Regions from separate parts of the Halomonas sp. PA16-9 genome, predicted to be linked through region 2. Evidence: predicted binding sites of a transcription regulator. Region 2 holds the regulator's gene; the other holds the start of a gene.
What was found. Region 2 encodes sigma-54, which starts transcription at its own class of promoters, with help from an activator protein. Its sites were predicted from a motif close to TGGCACNNNNNTTGCTNT; they were not measured.

Region 1: the regulator sigma-54 is predicted to act here: its motif matches at 2,193-2,210, upstream of FDY98_RS22010 (2,4'-dihydroxyacetophenone dioxygenase family protein).

Annotation. Positions count from the first base shown of each region.
Region 1 is NZ_CP040452.1:1,224,245-1,230,054, forward strand. Features, by position in the region: gene FDY98_RS22000 (alcohol dehydrogenase catalytic domain-containing protein) at 1-791, opposite strand, end outside; gene FDY98_RS22005 (SDR family NAD(P)-dependent oxidoreductase) at 791-1,609, opposite strand; gene FDY98_RS22010 (2,4'-dihydroxyacetophenone dioxygenase family protein) at 1,618-2,145, opposite strand; gene FDY98_RS22015 (XylR N-terminal domain-containing protein) at 2,371-3,057, shown strand; gene FDY98_RS22020 (sigma-54 dependent transcriptional regulator) at 3,017-3,772, shown strand; gene FDY98_RS28810 (helix-turn-helix domain-containing protein) at 3,826-4,170, shown strand; gene FDY98_RS22025 (NAD(P)/FAD-dependent oxidoreductase) at 4,355-5,539, opposite strand; partial or broken gene FDY98_RS29780 (efflux RND transporter periplasmic adaptor subunit) at 5,676-5,810, shown strand, end outside.
Region 2 is NZ_CP040451.1:1,981,768-1,987,577, reverse strand. Features, by position in the region: gene FDY98_RS09120 (KdsC family phosphatase) at 1-69, shown strand, start outside; gene lptC (LPS export ABC transporter periplasmic protein LptC) at 143-781, shown strand; gene lptA (lipopolysaccharide transport periplasmic protein LptA) at 750-1,163, shown strand; gene lptB (LPS export ABC transporter ATP-binding protein) at 1,175-1,924, shown strand; gene FDY98_RS09100 (RNA polymerase factor sigma-54) at 2,054-3,469, shown strand; gene hpf (ribosome hibernation-promoting factor, HPF/YfiA family) at 3,567-3,875, shown strand; gene FDY98_RS09090 (PTS sugar transporter subunit IIA) at 3,880-4,350, shown strand; gene rapZ (RNase adapter RapZ) at 4,438-5,370, shown strand; gene FDY98_RS09080 (HPr family phosphocarrier protein) at 5,416-5,685, shown strand; gene pmbA (metalloprotease PmbA) at 5,702-5,810, opposite strand, start outside.

The sequences.
Region 1 (5,810 bases), on a different replicon from region 2:
ATAAAGCTGTCAGGCTTAGTGCATAAACCAAGAAGCAGAATCGTACCGTGCGTGCGAACCTGCTCAATGGCTTGCGCAATGAGACCAGGAACGCCCGCACACTCGAATACTATGTCTGCTGAACCTCCAAGTGACCGCTCTGCAGCTTTAATGGGTTGATATGGATCACAAACAAAACCGGTCGCCCCCATGTCATAGGCACGTTGTTCTTGGTATCGGGTAATATCCTGTATGACAACCGTCTGAGCGCCAAAGCGGCGCGCCCAAAAAGCGACAGCTAACCCGATAGGCCCAGCACCAAGGATGAGGACACGGTCACCAGGTTTCATGCCGGATAGCTGGAGACCATGGAGAGCAACGGCTAAAGGCTCTACAATTGCACCGTCGTCCATGCTTGCATTGAGAGGAAGAGGTACGCACTGGCGCGCAGCGGTGACGGCATATTCACCATATCCCCCTCCCTCCAACGCCATATCTAGACACCAAGCAGGATTCCCAGAACGGCATGCAGCGCAATAACCGCAACTTCGGAAAGGTATAACGGATACAAGATCTCCTATAGATACATCACTGACTTTTCGACCTAAAGCGACTATCTCGCCTGCATATTCGTGACCCAGCACATCGCCAGGACAAATGCCGAAAATGGGATCCTCAGTCATATGGAGATCGGAGCCACAAATTCCACATCGTTTCACCTGGATGACAACCTCATCGTCTCCTGGTGTAGGGTCTGGAAGTTCGCAAACATCTAAAGGCTGGTGTAACCCCTGAAAGACGGCAGCACGCATCAGCCCACCCTCCCAAGAGAAGTGCCTCCGTCAATAACCAATTGAGCACCGGTCATATAGGAAGAGGCGTCAGAGGCTAGGTATAGCGCCAGTGCCTTGATCTGTTCAGGATCAGCGATTTCCCCTAGAGGTACCTTGGCGTTCCAGGCCTGGCGAACTGCTTCGTCTTTCAACCAGCCACCACCAATGTTGGTTACGAAACCGCCGGGCGCGATAGTGTTGACCCGGATCCGGAACTCTGCCAACTCTAAGGCAACTTGACGTACTAAATGGGACACTCCCGCTTTTGCAGGCATGTAAGCAAGCCCGACCACAGGCTCTGTAATAAAGGCAGCATTGGAGGACGTGACAACAATTGATCCTCGACGCCGTGGCTTCATGTATTTAGCTGCCACTCGCAGAGTATTAAAGACCCCCGTCAGATTAATAGAAATTGTTCTATCCCAGCGGGCTGGATCTAAAACGTCAATCTGACCATCTCTATTTCGCCCTCCTGAAGGGTTCCAAAACCCTGCCCCAGGATCGATCCCCGCATTAGCAAAAACAATATCCAAGTTGCCAAACTGGCGGACATGTTCTTCGAAGGCTCGACTGGTCTGCATTCGATCAGCGACATCTAGCTGGACAGCATGAACCTTGCAGCCTTCGTCACGGAGTCTTTGTGCCTCACATTCGGCTGCGTCGATGTTTATATCCGCTAGTGTCACGTTAGCTCCGTTTTCTGCCAACGCTTCGGCATAGGCAAGTCCTAAACCTGAGGCTCCCCCCGTGATCAGGGCTGAACGCCCTTCTACGCTGAATTGCTCTAATACACGCATATCCCACCTCATAGAAATAACTGTTCATTGATGGGGATATTGTGTTCTTCACAATAAGTGACGTAGTGATTGATGAACCAGAAAACATCCAGCGTTTCTGCCCACTCCCCCTTCTCATCGAAGAACTCGTTAGCTCCCTGCATCCAAAATAGAGCTTTCATTCCATTAGCATCGTCGGTCACTAACGTGTGAGCCTGTCCGGGCATTTCCGTTATAAACTCACCAGGCCCGCAAACCCAGTCGTATTCCAAATATCGGAAAGATCCCTCCATTCCTACAGCCCATACCATTCCTCGGTGCTTATGGGTACCAATCACACCAGGGCTTTTAATCCATAAAATATTGCAATAAACATTATTCCTTACATCAAAGGCCAGATGCCGTATAGCTGCATTATCACCAAAAGGAACCCATGGGCTTTCTACCTCAGAGAGCCCTACATAGCTTCCCTCACGCCCAAATCGGTCTTGCATTGCCTTCATTGGCTCAGGAACTTCTACGATACGATAAGCATTACTAGCGGGTGCATTAGCCATTATTGTTCTCACTTTATTTATGGAAACGATGTATTACAGAGAACTATTCAGCAATTGCTATGCCAACTACTCAAAACCTAGACCTTAGTATAAAAAATAAAGTAAAATTCTTATTATGCAAAGGAAGTTAAGAGACTAGACACGACTAAAGTACAACTGAAGGATTGAACAAGACTCGCCAGTATTTAATTAATTTAATATTTTTAATAAAAAAATGAGAAAGACATGACAAAAAAAATGACGCTTTCGAAAATGACAACGCAACCCAATCAAGCGAGCTCTTGTGAGATAGGCCTTGATGATGGAGACCCACCCACTTTACGTGATTTGACAGAGAGGCTGCGCCTTACCCCTAACGATGGAAAAATTTGGTTCGATGATCGCCGCATGGTGCTACTTGGGGCTAATGCATTTGGTGTGTTGCGCAGAGAAATCATTGAATCACTAGGCTTTTCTAGAGCATGCAGCTTGCTGATGCGCGTAGGTTTTTCAGCTGGATCTGCCGACGCAGCTTTTGTACGAAAACATTGGCCACTAAACGATGAAGCTGGTGCGTTGACCGCGGGAGAGCGGTTACATGCGGTCATGGGGATGGTTAAAGTCGAAACGGTACGACGCGACCACGACATCCCGAACGGTATTTTCAATGCCGAGTTCCTTTGGCATGGTTCAATCGAAGCCGCCGAACATATAAATGCGTACGGCCTATCACGTGAACCGGTTTGCTGGATGCAGCTAGGTTATGCCAGCGGCTACGCCAGTGCTTTCTACGGTAAGCGAGTGATATATCGTGAGTTGGAGTGTGCTGGCTGCGGCGGCTCTTTCTGCCGAATCGTAGGTGAGATGACAAATCAAGAAATAGGCAGTACCCATGACCTTAGCTGGCTCACCAGGAGAATACCTTGCGCCTGAAGCGCGTAAGTCGTCTCGACAAACCACTGGCGTTACGACAGCGTCATCTCCTGCCTCTATCCATGAGAAAATAGATACCCAAAAGATCGTGGGTATTTCAGCAGCAGTCAGTATTGCTTTGCAGAAGATCGAAAGAGTCGCGCCAACGCCAGCCACGGTACTGTTCAATGGAGAATCAGGTGTTGGGAAAGACTTGTTTGCTAACGAGCTTCACCGCAAAAGCAACTTGGCAAACGGCCCCTTTGTCGCCCTTAACTGTGCTGCAATCCCTGACACATTGGTTGAGGCAGAGCTGTTTGGCGTAGAAAAAGGTGCGTTTACAGGTGCAGAAAAAAGTCGACCGGGTCGGTTCGAACGAGCCAATGGGGGCACACTATTTCTTGATGAAATTCCATCATTAAGTTATGAGGCACAAGGTAAGCTTCTTCGCACCCTGCAGAATGGTGAGATAGAAAGAGTCGGTGGTGCACACCCTATTCAAGTTAACGTCAGGGTTGTTGCCGCCTCAAATAAAGATCTTTTCAAGGAAGTGCAGAATGGACTATTCAGAGAGGATCTTTATTACCGCTTAAATGTTTTTCCTATTCGCCTTCCCCCTCTTAGAGAACGCCAGGATGATATCCCCTTATTGATCGAACATTTTTTATACCGCTACTCAAACGTTTATAAAAAAATATTCCAGGACTCACCCGAAAGGCCAGTGAAGCACTTTTAGACTATAGTTATCCTGGAAATATTCGCGAGCTTCAGAATTTAATAGAACGTGGCGTGATTAACGCGCTAGATTCTGAGCCGCTCAATGTGTTTCATATGTTTGACGACGTTGGCTTTGCCACAAAACTCAATCCCCCTTCAGGCCTCAATATTGATCCCACAGGAGAGCTGGAGGCTGGCACAAGTGGGCCTGATCTATTTGGCCGGGGTAAGATTGACGATACGCAGAAGAGCGCTAAATATCACAGGAGAAGTGAAGCAGAAATTTTGTCAAATGCACTTTATAAAACAGATGGCAACGTGTCTAAGGCCGCCAGAGAACTAGGCGTAACGAGAGCTAAGCTAGCCTATCGAATTCAAAAAGCTGGATTAGATCCTAGTCTGTTTCGGCACTTGTAAGGAAGCGCCTGATCGACCTACCAGCCGACCTCTTGGCAGCATTGCCCTAGGCTCTGTTGACTTTTCAGCGCTGCCATAAGCGAAACGTCAACAGCCCCTAAACTTGAACCCATCGCCAAAATACAAGAGGCTTAATACAGCCAGTGTATCGGTTTACGGCACTTGCAAATCTTTGATCAGCTTATTAAACAGCCTGCCCGCAGGCTACGCCACTCGCCCACGCCCACTGAAAGTTATACCCGCCTAGCTCTCCCGTTACATCTAATACTTCTCCGATAAAGCGCAACTGTGGTAAGCCTTTAACCTCAAAGGTTTTGGACGAAATCGCGTCGGTATTGACCCCGCCCATGGTTACCTCTGCGGTACGCCAACCTTCTGTTCCTGCTGGTTTCAGTTGCCAAGCGTTGAGTCTTTGCGCCCACTCATCCAATGCGGCATTAGCATACTGGGCCAGGGGCCGCGCCAAGTCATGGTCGGGGTACCACTCCAGCAGTGCTTGCGCAAAGCGTTTCGGAAAGCGTTCGCCAAGCCAAGTCGAGAGCTGACGCTTAGGCGTTTCTTGGCGTGCCTCACGTAGGGATTCCGCCACGTTTTCATTGGGCAGTAGATCGATACTAATGCTCTCCCCTGGCTGCCAAACGCTGGATATCTGCAGCATCGCCGGCCCAGACAAGCCGCGGTGGGTAAACAGCATGGGTTCCACAAAGCGGCGACTGCCAGCACTAACAGCCACTGGCACGCTCAAACCAGAGAGCTCAGCTGCGCGCGCTTTCCAGCTATCGCTTAAGGTAAAGGGCACCAGCCCGGGTCGCGTAGCGAATACCTCTAGACCAAATTGACGGGCAATGTCGTAGCCAAAACCCGTCGCGCCCATGCTCGGAATGGAAAGCCCACCGCTCGCGATGACGACCACCCCGGCATCGATTTTACCTATCGAAGTCGTTAGACGCATGGCACTGCCCTGTTGCTCCACGCGGGTAACCTGGGTGCTGAGCCTGATTTCAGCCCCAGCCCACTCACACTCGGTCAGTAACGTATGGACAATATCTTTAGCCGAGGTTGCACAGAATAGCTGACCCGGCGTTTTCTCAACATGTTCAACGCCATGGCGCTCGACCAGCTCAACAAAGTGCTCAGGGCGGTAACGTTTGAGCGCCGAAATACAAAAGTAAGGGTTTGAAGAGTAAAAGTGCTGTGGCGTTGTGCCAAGATTGGTAAAGTTGCAGCGGCCACCCCCGGACATGAGAATCTTCTTGCCCGCTTTGTTAGCATGATCAAGCACTAAGACCCGCTTTCCGGCATAGCCTGCTTGCGCTGCGCACATTAAGCCTGCGGCGCCAGCACCGATGATGACAACGTCATAGATCATAATGGACAGCTCATATTGAGAGCGACTCCCGTCGTAAAAGGCAGGCATTCTAACAGGGTCGCACTTAAAAATTATTATGCGGATACAATTACCATATACAATAACTGTATAAATATTATCTAACGCTGAGAACACTATGCTTTTGCCCTTTCATCGACGACGGCTGTTGCGACTCGCACTCCTGCCTCTCACTCTTCTGCTTTCCAGCGTAGCGTTCGCCCAATCGGCGCCGTCAGTCATAGGCACCCGGGCGATCATGACTACCTGGTCG
Region 2 (5,810 bases):
GATACGCTGCTTGAATCTCAAGGACACTGGGGCGCGGTGCTCGACACCTATCTGCACGGCCGCACGTAAATGTTTAAACGCTTTAAAGTACGCCTCTGGTTAGCCGGGCTAGTCATCGCGCTGGGGATTCTGCTGGTATGGCTTGACCCCCGGGCCTCAAGACACCAGCATCGATCCCGAAGCACAGGCTCAGGAACCTGGCCACGTGCTGGAAAATGCCGAGATTACCCTATTCGGGGATAACGGCAGTGTCATGCAGTCGCTAAAAACACCGCGCCTTATCCATACCCCGCAGCGCAGCGAAACCTGGACGGAAGAGCCCGAGGCAGTACTGTATGACAGCGAAAACCGTCAGTGGCTGGCCAGCGCCGCTGTAGGCACGCTCAACACCGCTACCCAAGCCCTGCTGCTGTCAGGTTCGGCTCGACTGTTTGCACCAGATGAAGGCTGGCAGCTAGATACCGAGCTACTGCACTATGATGGCCTCGAGCAGCATGCCTGGAGTGACACACCGGTATTGATGCAGCAACCGCCGCAGCAAATGAGCGCTTCACGTATGGACGTTTGGCTTAACACCAGCCAGGTTCGCTTAACGGATAATGTGCGCGGCACGCACCCCCGGCCACACAACGCTAATAGGAACCGCCATGAAAGCCATGATTTCCCCAGCCCTGCTCTACACTGCACTGTTCGGTTTAGCGATACCTTTATCAGTGTTAGCCCAAACCAACTCATCTTCCCAGGCCCCAGTGGAAGTGGAAGCCGACCGTTTAGATCTTGATCAGCGGGCAGGCACAGCTGTTTATACTGGGGATGTGGACATTCGCCAAGGCGAAATGCAACTGCGCGGCGAGCGGGTAGAGATCGAACGCAACGACGCGGGCGAACTCTCGACAGCCACCGCTACCGGTGAGCGCGCCTACTTGCGCCATCAAGGCGAAGGGCAAGAAGGCCCCACGGAAGGCTGGGCGCGGCGGATTATTTATCACGTCGCCGAGCGTCGCGTAGAGCTGATCGACCAAGCCGAACTGACCCAGCAAGAGGACACCTTTAGTGGCGGTCGCCTTGAGTATTTTATTGACCGAGAAGTGATTCAAGCGCGCTCTGACGTTGATGGCAGCGAGCCCCAGCGCATACGCATGACCCTTCAGCCTGAACAATAGGGAGCCTAGCTGTGGCCACTGCTGACACTGCGCCGATCAAAACCCTTTATGCCCACCACCTGGCTAAAAGCTACAAACGCCGCCGAGTGGTCAAAGACATCAATCTGGAGATATCCCAAGGCAGTGTCGTTGGCCTTTTGGGCCCCAACGGCGCGGGCAAAACCACCTCATTTTATATGATTGTTGGGCTGGTCAAATCCGACGCTGGCAAGGTGGGTATCGACGATGTGGATTTAACGCGCGCCCCCATGCACGAGCGCGCAGCCGCGGGGATTGGCTATCTACCTCAAGAGGCGTCTATTTTCCGCAAACTCTCGGTTGCCGAGAATATTATGGCGATACTCGAGACCCGCAAAGAGCTTAACCGCAGCGACCGCGAACAGCGCCTGGAAGCGCTACTCGAAGACTTCCATATCACCCATATTCGCGACAACCTGGGCATGAGCCTTTCGGGCGGCGAGCGCAGGCGTGTAGAAATAGCCCGCTCGCTAGCCACAGAGCCCGCTTTTATTCTGCTCGATGAGCCTTTTGCGGGCGTTGACCCCATCTCGGTAGGTGAGATTAAAACCATCATTCGTGCACTGAAACAGCGCCATATCGGCGTGCTGATCACCGATCACAACGTGCGTGAAACACTAGACATTTGCGATATCGCCTATATCGTCGGCGATGGGCAAATCATCGCCAGTGGCTCGCCCGCCTCGATTCTCACCAACCAAAAAGTAAGGGATGTGTATTTGGGCGCCGATTTTCGCCTGTAATGTTTTTGCCTTAATTGCCCCTAAATAGCGCTTTAAAACAACTTTACGACCAATGGCATGCTTATTGCACTTGCGCCAAGCACTCACTCGCACTAGGGTGGAGCATTCTGATTAACGAGTGGTTCTCAGATGGTCATGAAAGCTTCTCTCCAACTGCGTATCGGCACACAGCTGACCATGACGCCCCAGTTGCAGCAGGCCATTGCGCTGCTGCAACTCTCTACGCTGGATCTTCGTCAAGAAATTCAGCAGGCCCTCGATGCCAATCCCATGCTGGAGCAGGAAGATGAATTTAGTGAACAGGCTGTCAGCGAGCCTAAGGAAGAAGAGTGGTCAGAGAGCATCCCTACTGAGCTCTCGGTAGATAGCGACTGGTCAGATACCTATCAAGATATGGGAAGCCAGGGGGGCAGCAGCAGCGAAGGCCCCGACTTTGAGCGCCAGGCAGCCGGGCAGAGCCTTCATGGCCACCTGCTGTGGCAACTCGCCATGACCGATTTTAGCGCTCGCGAGCAGCTTGTCGCGGAAAGTTTAATCGACGCGCTAGACGCCAACGGCTACCTGACCCAGCCGCTCAACGACATCCGTGAAGGGCTTCGTGCCCAGGGCATTGACGGGCTAAGCCAGCGCGAAGTGGAAACCATTCTACTCAAGCTCCAGCAGTTTGAGCCGACCGGCATATTTGCCCGTGACTTGCGTGAATGCTTGATGCTGCAGCTCGCCGCTCTCCCCGATGATACGCCACTGCTGGTTCCCGCCCGCCGCTTGGTGCGGCAGTTTCTCGAAGCGCTTGGCAAAGACGATATGCGTCTGCTGAAACGCCGTCTAGGGCTCGACGACGAACAGCTGGCCGATGTCATCCTGCTTATTCGCAGCCTAGACCCACGCCCAGGCAGCGCCTACGGCGACACCGATGACAGCTATGTCACCCCCGATCTAGTCGTCCGCCACGATAATGAAGGCTGGCATTTAGAGCTCAACCCCGAGGCCCTGCCACGGCTGCGCATTCAGCCCGACTACGCCAGCTTGATTAAGCGTGCGGATAAAAGCGATGACAACCAGTTTCTCAAAGAGCACTTGCAGGAAGCGCGCTGGTTGATCAAGAGCCTCTCTAGCCGAAACGATACGCTGCTGCGTGTTGGTCGCGAAATCATTACCCGCCAGATTGGCTTTTTAGAGCACGGCGAAGAAGCCATGAAACCACTGATACTGGCCGACATTGCCGAAGCCGTGGAGATGCACGAGTCGACTATTTCACGGGTAACGACGCAAAAATATATCCATACACCCCGTGGTGTGTTTGAACTCAAATACTTTTTCTCAAGCCAGGTGAGCGGTCAAGATGGCGACAGCCACTCCAGCACCGCCATCCGTGCACGACTCAAGAAACTGATTCAAGAGGAGCCGCCCGGCAAGCCGCTTTCAGACAGCCGCTTAGTGACGCTATTAGGCGAAGGAGGGATTCAAGTGGCGCGTCGTACGGTGGCGAAATACCGTGAAGCCATGGGCATTCCCTCTTCCAGTGAACGGCGTCGTTTGCGCTAACTTCGTTAACGTTTCAGGGAAACTCTCGACAAGGGCTTTGCAACGCGGCAAAAAGGGTTACAATCGAAGTACAGTCCGATGGATAAGGAGCACGTCAATGCAAGTAAATATCACTGGTCATCACGTAGAACTGACTGACGCCTTGCGTGACTATGTCAACGAGAAGCTTGAGCGTGTAGAGCGCCATTACGACAATATAACTACGGTGCAAGTCACCTTATCAGTGGAGAAAGAGCGCCAGCAGGCCGCCTGTACGCTGCACGCCGCAGGTGCTGACTTACATGCGGAAGCCCTAGACAGTGATATGTACGCCGCTATCGACGCACTAGCGGACAAAATCGACCGTCAACTCGTTAAACACAAGGAAAAAGCACAAGCTCGCGCCCAAGGCGCCGGTGTGCGTTAATTCAATGACGTTGGAAACCATACTCCCCCCGGAACGCGTTCTGTTCGACGTCCCCGGGGGCAGCAAAAAAAGGGTGCTGGAGTTTTACAGCACCTTTATCGCCCAAAATATCCCCAGCCTGGACAGCCAAGAAGTGTTTAGCCGTTTAATCGGCCGCGAGCGCTTAGGTAGTACGGGTATTGGTAACGGCGTGGCTATTCCTCATGCGCGTAGCCCCCACTGCAACGCCCCTATCGCTGGATTTTTGAAACTGGCTGAAGCGATCGATTTTGACGCTATCGACGGCGACCCGGTAGATCTGGTGTTTGTCCTGTTGGTACCCGAAGAGGCAGATGACACGCATCTCTCACTACTGGGTCAGGTAGCGACCATCATGAATGATGCGGACACGCGCCAGCAACTGCGTAAAGCAACCAGCCAGCGCGAACTGCTTGAGCTGATTACCGCCAAAATTCGCGAGCAATCAGCGGCCTAAGGGTCTGAAACCCTGTTCAGGGCAGATCACAGCAGGTTATCCGCTCACCACCCTCAACGCAGCTTGATCAAAGCAAAGAGAGACTCTATGCAACTGGTGATCATTAGCGGCCGCTCCGGGTCAGGTAAATCTATCGCCTTGCAAGCGCTGGAAGATCTTGGCTACTACGCGATTGATAACCTCCCAGCTATGTTGCTGGGGTCGTTGGTGGATGAACTGCGTGACCAGGGCGACCGAGCACATTTAGCGGTGAGTATTGATGCCCGCAATTTGCCGGGAGCTCTGGAGCGCCTGCCCTCTTTATTAGACGAGTTGCGCCAGCGTAAAATCGACTTTCAAGTTATTTACCTGACCACCGATGCACGCATACTGCTTGAGCGTTACTCAGCAACGCGTCGCCGTCATCCGCTGACCCGCGATAGCGAAATGACGCTGGAAGAGGCGATCAATAAAGAAGAGACGACGCTAGAGGATATTCGCGATCTGGCCGATCTATTGATCGATACATCACGATTATCGGTGCACGATTTACGCCGTCGCATTACCGACCAAGTAGCCCATCAGCGGCGCGATAAACTGACGCTAACGCTGGAATCGTTTGGGTATAAACGCGGCGTACCATTAGACGCCGACCTGGTCTTCGATGTGCGCTGCCTGCCAAATCCGTACTGGGATCCCACGCTGCGCCAGTTCACTGGCCGCGACGCGGAAATCGTGGCTTTTTTGAACAGCTATCCGATTGTTGATGCCATGAGCGACGACATCTTGGCCTGGCTAGAGCGTTGGCTACCCGCTTACCAGAATAGCCAACGTAGCTACATGACTATCGCGATTGGCTGTACTGGTGGCCAGCACCGCTCGGTCTATATGGCCGAGAAGTTAGCGGAAAAATTGACTCCTAGCATGGGCGAAGTTCAACTTCGCCACCGCGAACTGGGTCTGCACTACACCATAAGCGAACAGTTGGCCGCTCCCCTCGTCAGCGCTTCCACACCTAACGAGCGGCCAGAGACCTCTTAAGCGCGTCTATCCATTAATGACACCACTCGGCGAAAAGGAACCAGGGTGCCAGAACGCATACTTACACTTACCAATCAACGCGGGCTACACGCTCGCGCGGCGACAAAACTGGTCAAATGCGGCCAACAGTTCACGGCAAAAATACGCGTTTACAAACAGCAACAGGCCGCCGACGCCGCCAATATCATGTCACTGCTGATGCTTGCCGCACCTTGTGGCACCGAGCTTAGAATCACCGCCGAAGGCGATGACGCCGAACAGGCGCTTGAAGCGATTCAAGCGCTGTTCGACGCCCGCTTTGAGGAGGATCAGTAAGCCGCCGCTTGGCTTGTTAGTCCCCCGCCACGGTCATGGCATCAATCAACCAGCTACCCGTGTGAACACTGCCACGGGTATCAGTGTCATCGCCAATACCTACTAAGCCAGCAAACATCCGCTCC